One region of the Paraburkholderia sp. BL18I3N2 genome, then DNA from elsewhere that is predicted to be linked to it. Evidence: riboswitches for the same ligand, from Rfam matches in the RefSeq annotation. Region 1 holds a riboswitch; each other region holds the start of a gene.
What was found. Region 1 has a riboswitch for manganese ahead of mntP (manganese efflux pump MntP). Riboswitches for the same ligand answer to the same signal wherever they lie in the genome.
Positions count from the first base shown of each region.

Region 2: another riboswitch for manganese. It lies ahead of B0G75_RS15995 (TMEM165/GDT1 family protein); the one in region 1 lies ahead of mntP (manganese efflux pump MntP).
Region 3: another riboswitch for manganese. It lies ahead of B0G75_RS08725 (sodium:calcium antiporter); the one in region 1 lies ahead of mntP (manganese efflux pump MntP).

Region 1 is NZ_PVNC01000013.1:33,198-36,657, forward strand. It holds gene B0G75_RS27390 (potassium transporter Kup) at 1-1,226, opposite strand, end outside; yybP-ykoY riboswitch at 1,616-1,781, shown strand; gene mntP (manganese efflux pump MntP) at 1,792-2,361, shown strand; gene B0G75_RS27400 (pyrimidine/purine nucleoside phosphorylase) at 2,523-2,843, shown strand; gene B0G75_RS27405 (EAL domain-containing protein) at 2,968-3,460, opposite strand, start outside.
Region 2 is NZ_PVNC01000005.1:95,909-99,368, forward strand. It holds gene B0G75_RS15990 (low affinity iron permease family protein) at 76-594, shown strand; gene B0G75_RS15995 (TMEM165/GDT1 family protein) at 814-1,404, opposite strand; yybP-ykoY riboswitch at 1,410-1,596, opposite strand; gene B0G75_RS16000 (hypothetical protein) at 1,781-2,524, opposite strand; partial or broken gene B0G75_RS16005 (anti-sigma factor family protein) at 2,713-3,460, shown strand, end outside.
Region 3 is NZ_PVNC01000002.1:627,186-630,645, forward strand. It holds gene B0G75_RS08710 (cytochrome c5 family protein) at 1-407, opposite strand, end outside; tRNA gene B0G75_RS08715 (tRNA-Arg) at 682-757, shown strand; gene B0G75_RS40565 (hypothetical protein) at 951-1,181, opposite strand; gene B0G75_RS08720 (outer membrane protein) at 1,180-1,662, shown strand; yybP-ykoY riboswitch at 1,757-1,936, shown strand; gene B0G75_RS08725 (sodium:calcium antiporter) at 2,029-3,039, shown strand; gene B0G75_RS08730 (HAD family phosphatase) at 3,110-3,460, opposite strand, start outside.

The sequences.
Region 1 (3,460 bases):
TAATGCCACGCATAGCGAATGACGAAGAACGTAAGAATGGTGGTGATCAGCATTGTGCCGGTCACCGCAATACCGTACGCGGAGCCGAGCGCCGTGGATGAACCGAAGCCGACCACCGCTGCCACGACGGCAGCCAGTAACGTCCAGTTAATGCCCGGCACGTAGATTTGCCCCATCTCCCTTTCCGATGTATAGACGACGTTCATGCGCGGAAGAAAGCCGAGTTGCATCGCCTGCTTCGTCATCGAATACGTACCCGAGATAACGGCTTGCGACGCGATCACGGTCGCGACCGTCGAGAGCACGATCATCGGATACAGCGCCCATTGCGGAAACAGTTTGTAGAACGGATTTTGCAGCGCGCCCGGATCGGCAAGCAGCAACGCGCCCTGCCCGAGATAGTTCAGCGCGAGTGCTGGAAACACGAGGCTGAACCACGTCAGCCGGATTGGCCTCGCGCCGAAATGTCCCATGTCGGCATATAGCGCTTCGGCGCCGGTCAACGACAGAACGACCGCGCCCAAAGCAACGAACGCCAGCCACCGATGATGCAGGCAGAACGCCAGCCCCGCGAGCGGATTGAGCGCGACGAGAATCGCGGGCGCCCGCATCATGTTGACGACGCCCACCACGGCAAGCACGATGAACCAAAGCACCATCACCGGTCCGAACACGATGCCGATACCGGCCGTGCCATGCTTCTGCATCAGGAATAATGTGACCAGCGCAACCAGCGTCACGGGAATCACACAGGTTTTGAGGAACGGCGCGGCCACTTCGAGACCTTCGACCGCGCTCAGCACCGAGATCGCCGGCGTAATCACACTGTCGCCGTAAAAGAGCGCCGCGCCCATAATGCCGATGCCCAGTAACGTATGGCGCAAGCGCGGGCGCGCAGAAACCGACGACGCGGCCAGCGCCAGCAGCGCCATAATCCCGCCCTCGCCGTGATTGTTCGCGCGAAGAATCAACGTGACGTATTTGAGCGAGACGACGACGATCAGCGACCAGACGATCAGCGACACAATGCCGACCACATTCAGCGCGTTGAGCGACAGCCCGTTGACTGGATTGAACACCGTCTGCAGCGTGTACAGCGGGCTGGTGCCGATGTCGCCGTACACCACACCTAATGCTGCAAGCGCGAGTGCAGGCATCGCCGGGCGGTGATGCCCGCGCCCGCCGGAATGGCCCGCATCGGGCGCGGCGGATACTGACTGGCTCATGTCTCGCTCCAGTTTCGCGTTCTCGCGGTGCAACATAAGGCTTGGGCCGGTGCACGCGCGGAACCGATTCATGCTTTTATCAGGCCTCGTTTTTCGAGGAGTCGCCTGCGCCCCCAATAGTCAGCATCGCGGAAGCAACTTTCGTACGAGAAACGGGCGTCCCGTCCCTGATGCTTCACGCGCATTCATATTGTTCTAATGTGGTGCGTACCTGCCCTCCGCGGACGTGCCCTGTCTCTTTTTCCCGAAAGGACGGTGTGCCACTAATTCAACATATACCATCGGCGGTTTGCCACGCTACTGATACGTGAAGTAGCGACCGATTTCTTTCCTGGGCAGACACGCAAGGCGCAAGCACCATTACATAAACCTTTCGACATGGTATGCTCGCACCTGTCTTTGGGGAGTAGCCGGCTTCTACCCAGAAGCGCCTGCATCAACATTCTCGGTCGCGCAGACCGTGGTGCAGGCAGCCCTTTGGTTGGCAAGACCATCGACACACCACGCGACCGGTCGGGCGCGGCGGTGTGTCGCGGTTTTCCGCCCGACCACGAGCCCTCCTCTCATGAATCCTGTCGCCACGCTGTTCCTTGCTTTCGCCATGTCCACCGACGCCTTTGCGGCCGCAATCGGCAAAGGCGCCACGCTCAATCGTCCTCATTGGCGCGAAGCTGTCAGGACGGGACTCATCTTCGGCGTCATCGAAGCACTAACGCCCCTGGTCGGCTGGTTTCTCGGCAAAGCTGCAGCGCAATACGTCTCGGCATGGGATCACTGGATCGCGTTTTCGCTCCTATTGGTCCTCGGTGCCCGCATGATTTTCAACAGCTTTAACACCAAGGAAATCGAAGAGACGAAGCCGTCGGCTCACTCGTTCTGGTTGCTGGCGCTGACCGGCTTTGCCACGAGTATCGACGCCATGGCGGTCGGTGCGGGCCTCGCTTTCGTGGACGTCAACATCTATTCCACTGCCGCCGCGATCGGTCTCGCCACCATGGCGATGGTCACGATCGGCGTGATGCTCGGCCGCGTCATCGGGCATGTGGCGGGCAGGCGCGCGGAACTGGCGGGTGGCGTGGTGCTGATCGGCATTGGCAGCACGATCCTGGCTGAGCATCTGAACATCATCGGCTAGACGATGTTTGACGGCGGCCCGCTGATCTCCATTTCTTTCGGCGCAATCGGCGTCGGGCGCCGCCAGCCGCCTGTATGATGGCGGGTTCGCGTCCGATCCGAAGGTCCGACCTGAAGTCCACGCAAACGCATCCATTCACGACAACCCAGAGGAAGATTGGCATGACGGCCGCAACGCAATTCGATCAGGTTTCCATTGTTAAACGAGCCAACGTCTATTTCGACGGCAAGTGCGTCTCGCACACCGTTCTGTTCGCCGACGGCACGCGCAAAACGCTCGGCGTGATCCTGCCGGGCGCGCTCAACTTCGGCACCGACGCGCCGGAACTGATGGAAGTGCAGGCCGGCCAATGCCGCATCCGCCTCGAAGGCAGCGACGAGTGGAAGACGTATGCTGCGGGCGAGTCGTTCTCGGTGCCCGGGAAAAGCCGCTTCGATATCGACGTGATCGAAACACTCGACTACGTCTGCAGCTATCTGTAAAACGTGTCGCGTTGCACGACGTTGGAATGACGCGCTCTAAATCTCCGGTTTAGAGCGCGGGCTTCTCATAAAGAACGCACGTGGATTGCAGCAGCGTTACGTTACCGACGGCACGCCACGTGCCTCATGTTCGCTCAGCCACGCACTGACGTGTCTCTACATTGTTCAACAGCGCCTCAAAATCCTCGATAGGAAGCGGGCGGCAGAAATAATAGCCCTGATACGCGTAGCATCCCGCTGCAGCGAGGAAATCCCGCTGAGCCTCGGTCTCGACGCCTTCGGCGATCACACCCAAACCGAGGCTGCGCGCAAGCGCCACGATGGTTCTGGCAATCACGGCGTCGTTGGAATCGACCAGGACGTCGCGCACAAATGAGCGGTCGATCTTCAACTGATCCAAAGGCAGGCGCTTCAAATAGGACAGCGACGAATAGCCGATGCCAAAATCGTCGAGTGCAAAGACAATGCCTTTCGCTTTCAACGCACTCATCTTCTCGATGATGTCCTGCACGTTGTCGACCAGCACGCTTTCCGTCAGTTCCAGTTTCAACCTGTCGGGCCGCGCGCCGGTGCGGCCGATAATCGTCAATACGTTGTCCACGAAATCGGCTTTGCGG
Region 2 (3,460 bases), on a different contig from region 1:
CCTTGCCGAACGATTTCAACCGACAGCGGCATGAAGTTTGCACGAGAAGACCTGCCCGACCTTCTGGAGCCAGTCATGACTACACAACACGCCACGCCTTCGTCAACTGGCGAACTCGATACCGTTCCAGACACATCGAGCCCTGCATACGCCGGCCGTCATCCGTTGACGCGCCTGTTCGACCGCTTTGCAAGCCTCGTTACGCGGTTTGCCGGCTCACCGGCTGCATTCTGTCTTGCCGTACTGACGGTCGTCGCCTGGGTCGTCACAGGGCCTATCTTCCATTACTCGGACGGATGGCAGCTGGTCATCAACACAGGCACCACCATCGTCACCTTTCTAATGGTCTTTCTGATCCAGCAGAGTCAGAACAAAGACAGTGTCGCGTTGCACCTGAAGTTGAACGAACTGCTTTCCTCGCATCGGCCCGCGAATAACAATCTGATCGGCATCGAGGACGCGTCTGAGGAAGAGCTCCGAAGACTCGCGGCAGCTTACCTGCGTTTGTCCACTCAGTCTGCCGCTTGCGCTCAAGGTTCGCCCGCGAAGGGCGGCACGGTGGAGGAACCGGCCGGGCAGACCGTCGAGAGTTGACATCGAACGAGTCGGCGGATAAGTGTCGCGCGTGATGATGCGCCGAGTTTGACGCCCGCTTCGATGAGCGGGCGTTAAGGATCGACGATGAGTCACTCGCTCACTGAGGTAACCGCATGGCTAAGGCTATTCGATCACATGGCGGCCTGAAAGCCGGACTGCGCCTGTTGGCCAGCGGCACGACGCGCTCCGCAAGCGCACCAAGCGAACCCCTTCGGACTAGAACAGCGGGTGCTCGTGCGGATACAGCGCCGTCCTGAGGGCAAAGCCACCGAGGACAACGAAGATGACCGCGGCCAGAATGTGGACCGCCTTGGTCGGCAGACGGTCGGCAAACTTGTGTCCGAGATAGATGACGGGCACGTTGGCCAGCATCATGCCGAGCGTGGTGCCGGCGACCACTCCGAAGAATTCGTGAAACCGCGCGGCCAGAGCGATCGTGACAACCTGCGTCTTGTCGCCCATTTCAGCGAGAAAGAACGTCAGCGCAGTGGTGCCGAACACTCCCATCGGATGCGTGGTCGACACCGCCTCGGCGCCGTCGAGCTTGTCGGGAATCAGAATCCACACAGCCATGACGGCAAATGACGCGACGACTGCCCAGTTCAGGATAGTCGGACTCAGAACGCTGGCAAGCCATGCGCCCAAAGCGCCGGACGCAGCATGATTGATGAGCGTTGCGACAAAGACGCCGAGAATGATTGGAATGGGTTTGCGATATCGGGCGGCCAGCACCAGGGACAACAGTTGGGTCTTGTCGCCGATTTCGGCTAGACCGACCACGCTGGTCGAAACGAGGAACGATTGCATAGGTTGTGAGCCGGGCCGCGCAGTACGTACGCGATGACGCGCATTCCGGCGACCCGGTCAGGTCGGAATGCGAGTCATCGGTCTTGCCAGGCATAGTGCTGTGCGCGCCATGGCGGTCTGTCGACCACCAAGTATGTTGACGGGCACCCTCGAGCATTGCGGTCGAGGCGGCTACTCCCCAATGAGAGCGGCGATTCTACATTGTCTCGGTCGAGTAACGCAAATCGTCAGCTTTGCGGAAGCGGGTGCGTTCAGATCTCACGGCCTCTGCTACGGAAGAATGCACGACGCTGTTTCGCGCGCGCTCCTGTGGTTCAAGCTGCAGCCTTTGTGCGGGGGACTTCGTCACGGAACCGCCCTGACGCAAGGTGGCCTCTCACATCATGCCGCCGGTGCTCCCAATGCCGCCGACTCCGGTGCCGCCCGTGCTGTTATTCGGCGACGTAGCAATCGGATGTGCCGCCCCGGTTCTGGCCATCAGCGCGACGGCGGCGGCGTCCGGTTCGCCGTTGGCGTCGATCGCGCCGCGGGCGAGGAGCGCTTCGAGATCGCTGTCCTCGCCAGGTTGGCCGGCAGCGAATGCCGTAGTCAGGAAATTGGGCGCGGACAGCGTGACACCGTACGTTTGCTGCAGATTCTGCACGACCGCGGCCTGCGCAGTCAGAACGTCGGCCTGATTCGCCAGCACTTGCTGGAACTGTGAGTTCACCGCGAAGCCGGCGATGAGGCCGGTTTCATTCGTGCCGAGTTGCGCCGCCAGATACGACACCAGCAGATCCGTCTCCGGCGTGACGTTGTATGTGCCGCCGGCGAACGCAACGGAATGCAGCATCGTTACACCCGAGGTCGCGGCGATCATGCATGGCATCACGGCGCCGAGGGTCGCGTGGAAGTTTCCGTTCGCATCCGCTGCAACCGACAGCGAACCCCGCGCGCAGTCGATGTTGATCGTCGCGTTCGCCAGTGCCTTGCCCGTTGCCGCCGTGCCGGCGATCGAAACCATCGACGTGCCGCTGCCGCTGCTGCCGCCACCACCTCCGCAGCCCGCGAGCCACACGACGCCTGCCATCAGCAGCGTTACGCCGGCAGGTCGAATGAAATGCTGCTGTCGAATGTTCATCGAAGTCTGCCGTTGAATCGGACATGCTGTCTAAACGATCCGGCGTCACCGCCTATTCCATCTTTCGCGCAAACCTTCACTTCACACGATTGGAATAGAGCGGCCCCGCCGGGCGTTTATTCGGGGTATTGACGCTGGGTCTTTCGAGTCCGGCATCAGGGCGGGTAGATGCAAACCGCAACCCAGTCATGAACGACGACACCAACCGCGGGAGGCGAGGCGTGGGCAGTATGGATTGGCGGCCGCTATCGGCGTTTGCCGACAACGAGCTGTGCGCGTCGGAGCGCGCGGCCACGCTCGTCTGGCTGACGACCGACCCCGAGGCCGCCGAACGCGTAGCCGATTACCGCGCGCAAAAAGCCGCGCTGACGGCATTGTTCCGGGAGCCGCGAGACGACGCGCGTTGTATCGTCGTATGCCGCCTCGCGCCGAGGTGGCGGCGGGCTGGCCTTGCCGCCTCCTGCATGGCGATGGGCGTGGCGCTCGGCTCGTCATCCGCCTGGGTGTCGGCGAAATTCGCGGCCGATACACCCGTGTTCGTGGAGCGCGCCGACCTCGCTTTCGCGGTGTACGCGCCCGAGCAACGCCACCCCGTGGAGGTCGCGGCGCTGCAACGCGATCAGCTGGTCAACTGGCTGTCGCGGCGCCTCGATCGACGCTTGTCGGTGGCTTCGCTCCGGGAATATGGGTATTCGCTGATCGGCGGTCGCCTGCTGCCCGGCGAATCCGGACCTGCCGCGCAATTCATGTATCAGAACGGCCGGCGCCCGGCTCGCGATGTACGTCGAAGCGGTTCCGAAAGATGCGGCGGCGTTCCGTCTGTTTCACGACGGTGATCGCAGCACGTTCTACTGGGGCAGTCAGGGAACGGGGTGCGCGCTGACCGGTCAACTCTCCGAGGCCCAATTGCGGCCCATGGCGATCGACGCATGCAGC
Region 3 (3,460 bases), on a different contig from region 1:
GTGCCGCCGCGCGGGGGCATCGCGCCTTTGCCGGAGAGCGCCGTGTGCAGCAGCGTGTCGAAGCCCTGCGCGATGCGCGGTGCCCAGTCGGCGGTATTGGTGAATTTCGGCGCGCCTGCCGCACCCGACGCGTGACACGCGGAGCACACCGCCTTATAGACTTCCTCGCCGCTCTTGTAGACGCGCGGCGCGTTGGCGTCGCGAATGTCGACCTGGGCAAATGGCTTGATGCGGGCGGTGACCTCGGCTTCGGAGAGAGAGTCGGTGCCGGCGCCGGTGCGCGTCGAATTGTCGACGTAGATCACTAACAGAACGATGATGACGATCGGTACCGCAAAACTGGCAATGATCGCGGCGACGAGCTGTCCGGGGGTTTTGATCGGGGCTCCGTGTGGTGCTTCGCTCATGCTTGTCTCGTCTCCGTGGGTATGTGAGCGGTACAGCGTGACGGCAACTTCTTGTTCTTTAATCAGCCACGGACGATTATAGACGGAACATTTCGACGGCGGCGAGGGGCGCGGCGCGGTGTTCAGCAGGCGTTTACCCGCATCGCGCGGGTTGCCTGAAAGACCGCGAAGACCGCCATGCAGGCCGTCCGGTGGACGGTATGGCGGAAACCGGGTATCCTTTCGGTCTCGCTTTGGCGTCGCATCCGTTCTGGTGCCACGCTTTCGTGTTGAAGCGCCCGTAGCTCAATGGATAGAGTACTGCCCTCCGAAGGCAGGGGTTGCTGGTTCGATCCCAGCCGGGCGCACCATAAAGAATCGATCTCGCTCAAGGGCTTACGCAATATGCGCTAAGCCCTTTTGTTTCTTACGGCCCGGTCGTGTCACACGCGTGCCGCCTAAGACCCCACATTCCTGCAATAGTCGTTTGGCAACGCCTTACGTATGCTCGCATGTCCCTTTGCAGATTCGTCCCAAAACGTCCCGCTTTATTTGTGCCGTAAATTAAGAATCGGACGTTTGAAGGTCTCCATGCGGACATTTCGCATAGCCCCATCCTATTTCCTGAATTAGCATATTTTGGTCATGCAAATTCCATCGCGCGTGAATATCCCCGGAGCGGAATTTTGACATCGCTTCACTGATTAATAAGGTGTCGCGATCTATCCGCGCGCCAATCGTTTTATTGCAGGTCATGTACAAAATAACCCGGCTGATTTTAACCGCATCGATCATGATGCTATCCAATCTCGTCCACGCGCAATCAGTGCCTCCTCAAACGGGCGCAAGCGAGTTTGCCGGCCCCTATGTGGGTTTCAAGTTGGGCGTGAATACCTCCGATGCTTCAGGCGCCGTCAATAAAGCATCGCATACTGCGATTTTTCCGGGGTTTACGGCGGGATATAACTTCGATGTCGATCGCTTCGTTGCAGGCGCGGAAGTTTTTGCCGATCTGCATCACGGCTCGACAACTTCTAAAGATGGCGGAATCGATGCGAAATTTGGCATGCCATTCAATCAGTGTATGCCGTACATACGTGTTGGATTGACAATGGACCGGCCGGACACACGCCTTCACTGGGGTTTAGGCGTCGAATATAAGTTTGCTAAACACATGAGCGCGGTGAGCGAATGGACAACCGACACCAGCAATCACGACGGGACCCGAAGAACAAATAACAGTTTCACAATCGGCGTGCAATATCACTTCAACTAACGGGCTAAATTCCCGACTACCTGGCTATCCGATTAGCTCCAACAACCGCCGTCACCGCAACAAGGTTGTTGAAAACGCCCCCTGCCGTTAGAATCCCCCGGTCACTGGGGAGTAGCCTTCCTTCATCCATTGAAGGAGAGCGCGTCAACATACTTGGCCTGCGGGTCATGGCGCGTTCGACCGCGTCGGTTTGGCGAGACCATTGACGCACTGCCTCGTTCTGGTCGGACGGGCGGCGGTGCGTCATTGGTTTGTCATCGACGTCCGACCGCGGAGCAGCCCTGTGAAACATCGTCGTAACTTGCCAGTCTCCCCTACTACCCGTCCGCCGCGTCGCTGCCTTTGCGTGATTGCGGGGTGCCACGCATGACCGGTCTCCTGCTCGAACTTGCCATCATGCTCGTCGTCATTCTGGTGGCGGCCGAGCTCTTCACCAATGCACTCGAGCATCTGGGTGAACGCCTCGAGATTTCCGAAGGCGTGACGGGTTCACTGTTCGCCGCCGTCGGCACCGCGTTGCCCGAGACGCTCGTGCCGCTGCTCGCGATCGCCAGCGGCACGACGGATAGCGCGGTCAATCAGGAGATCGGCGTTGGCGCGATTCTCGGTGCGCCGCTGATGCTTTCCACCCTCTCCACTTTCCTCATGACGCTCGCAATTCTCGGCTCGCGCGGCGCGCGCGGCTGGGTCGCGCCGGAGCGCACGGGCTTCACGCGCGACCTGAACTATTTCCTGTGTGCGTTCGTACTGGCAGCGGCCGCGATGTACGTGCCGCATGAGCAGATGATCGTGCGCGCGCTCTTCAGCCTGGCGCTGGTCGGCGTGTACGTCACTTATGTGGTGATGACCTTCCGCGCATCGAATGAATTGGTCGATGCCGGCCACGGCACTGAAGCGCCGGGCAAGATGCTGATCTCGCGCCTCGGCGTGCCGACCAACCTCGCGACCATCGTGGTGCAATTGACGCTGGCCGTCGCGTTGCTGGTGTGGGGCGCGGAAGGCTTCATCCATGGTGTGCGTGGCGTATCGCAGGCGCTCGGCGTGTCGCCGCTGCTGCTCTCGCTGCTGATCATTCCGATCGCCACCGAACTGCCCGAGAAGGTCAACAGCATTCTGTGGATCCGCCGCGGCAAGGACACGCTGGCGTTCGGCAACATCACCGGTGCGATGGTGTTTCAGGGCACCCTGCTGCCCGCGATCGGTATTCTGCTGACGCCGTGGGTGCCGCGTATCGAAGTGGTGACCGGCATCGTAATCACGCTCGTCGCCGCGGCGTGGCTGCGGGTCAATGTGCGTGAGCGCGGCGTGCCGGTTTGGGCATTGCTGGTTTGCGGGGTGCTCTATGCCACGTATCTGGCGATTACGCTGAGCCGCTAAACGAGCCGCCGGCCACAGCTGAAAATAGTCGCAGAAGGCCGTTAGCCGGACGGCCCTCTGCGTTTCACATTCAGTTCGCCCGGGCCGTTGTCGCCGCCGTGGCCGTTGTCGCGCCGTCCGGCTTGAACACGGTTCTCCAGTCATCTTTCATATCGACGACAAGCCAGCCTTTCGCGCCGGCCTCGTCCAGACCTTTGTCGAGCTTGCCGCTCTTCGCCGCGCGGTCGTATGCGTATTCGCGCTCCGCGTCCGTGTGATGCACGAGCGCGGCGAGCCGCGGGCCGTCGCCTGCCGAGGTCCATTCGAGCATCGGCGCGTCGCCATCCGCGTTGCCGAACGCGATCACCGGACGCCTGCCGATCACGCGATCGATGGCCAGCGGTTTGGCCGAGCCGTCGAGCAACGTGTCGACCTGCGAGAG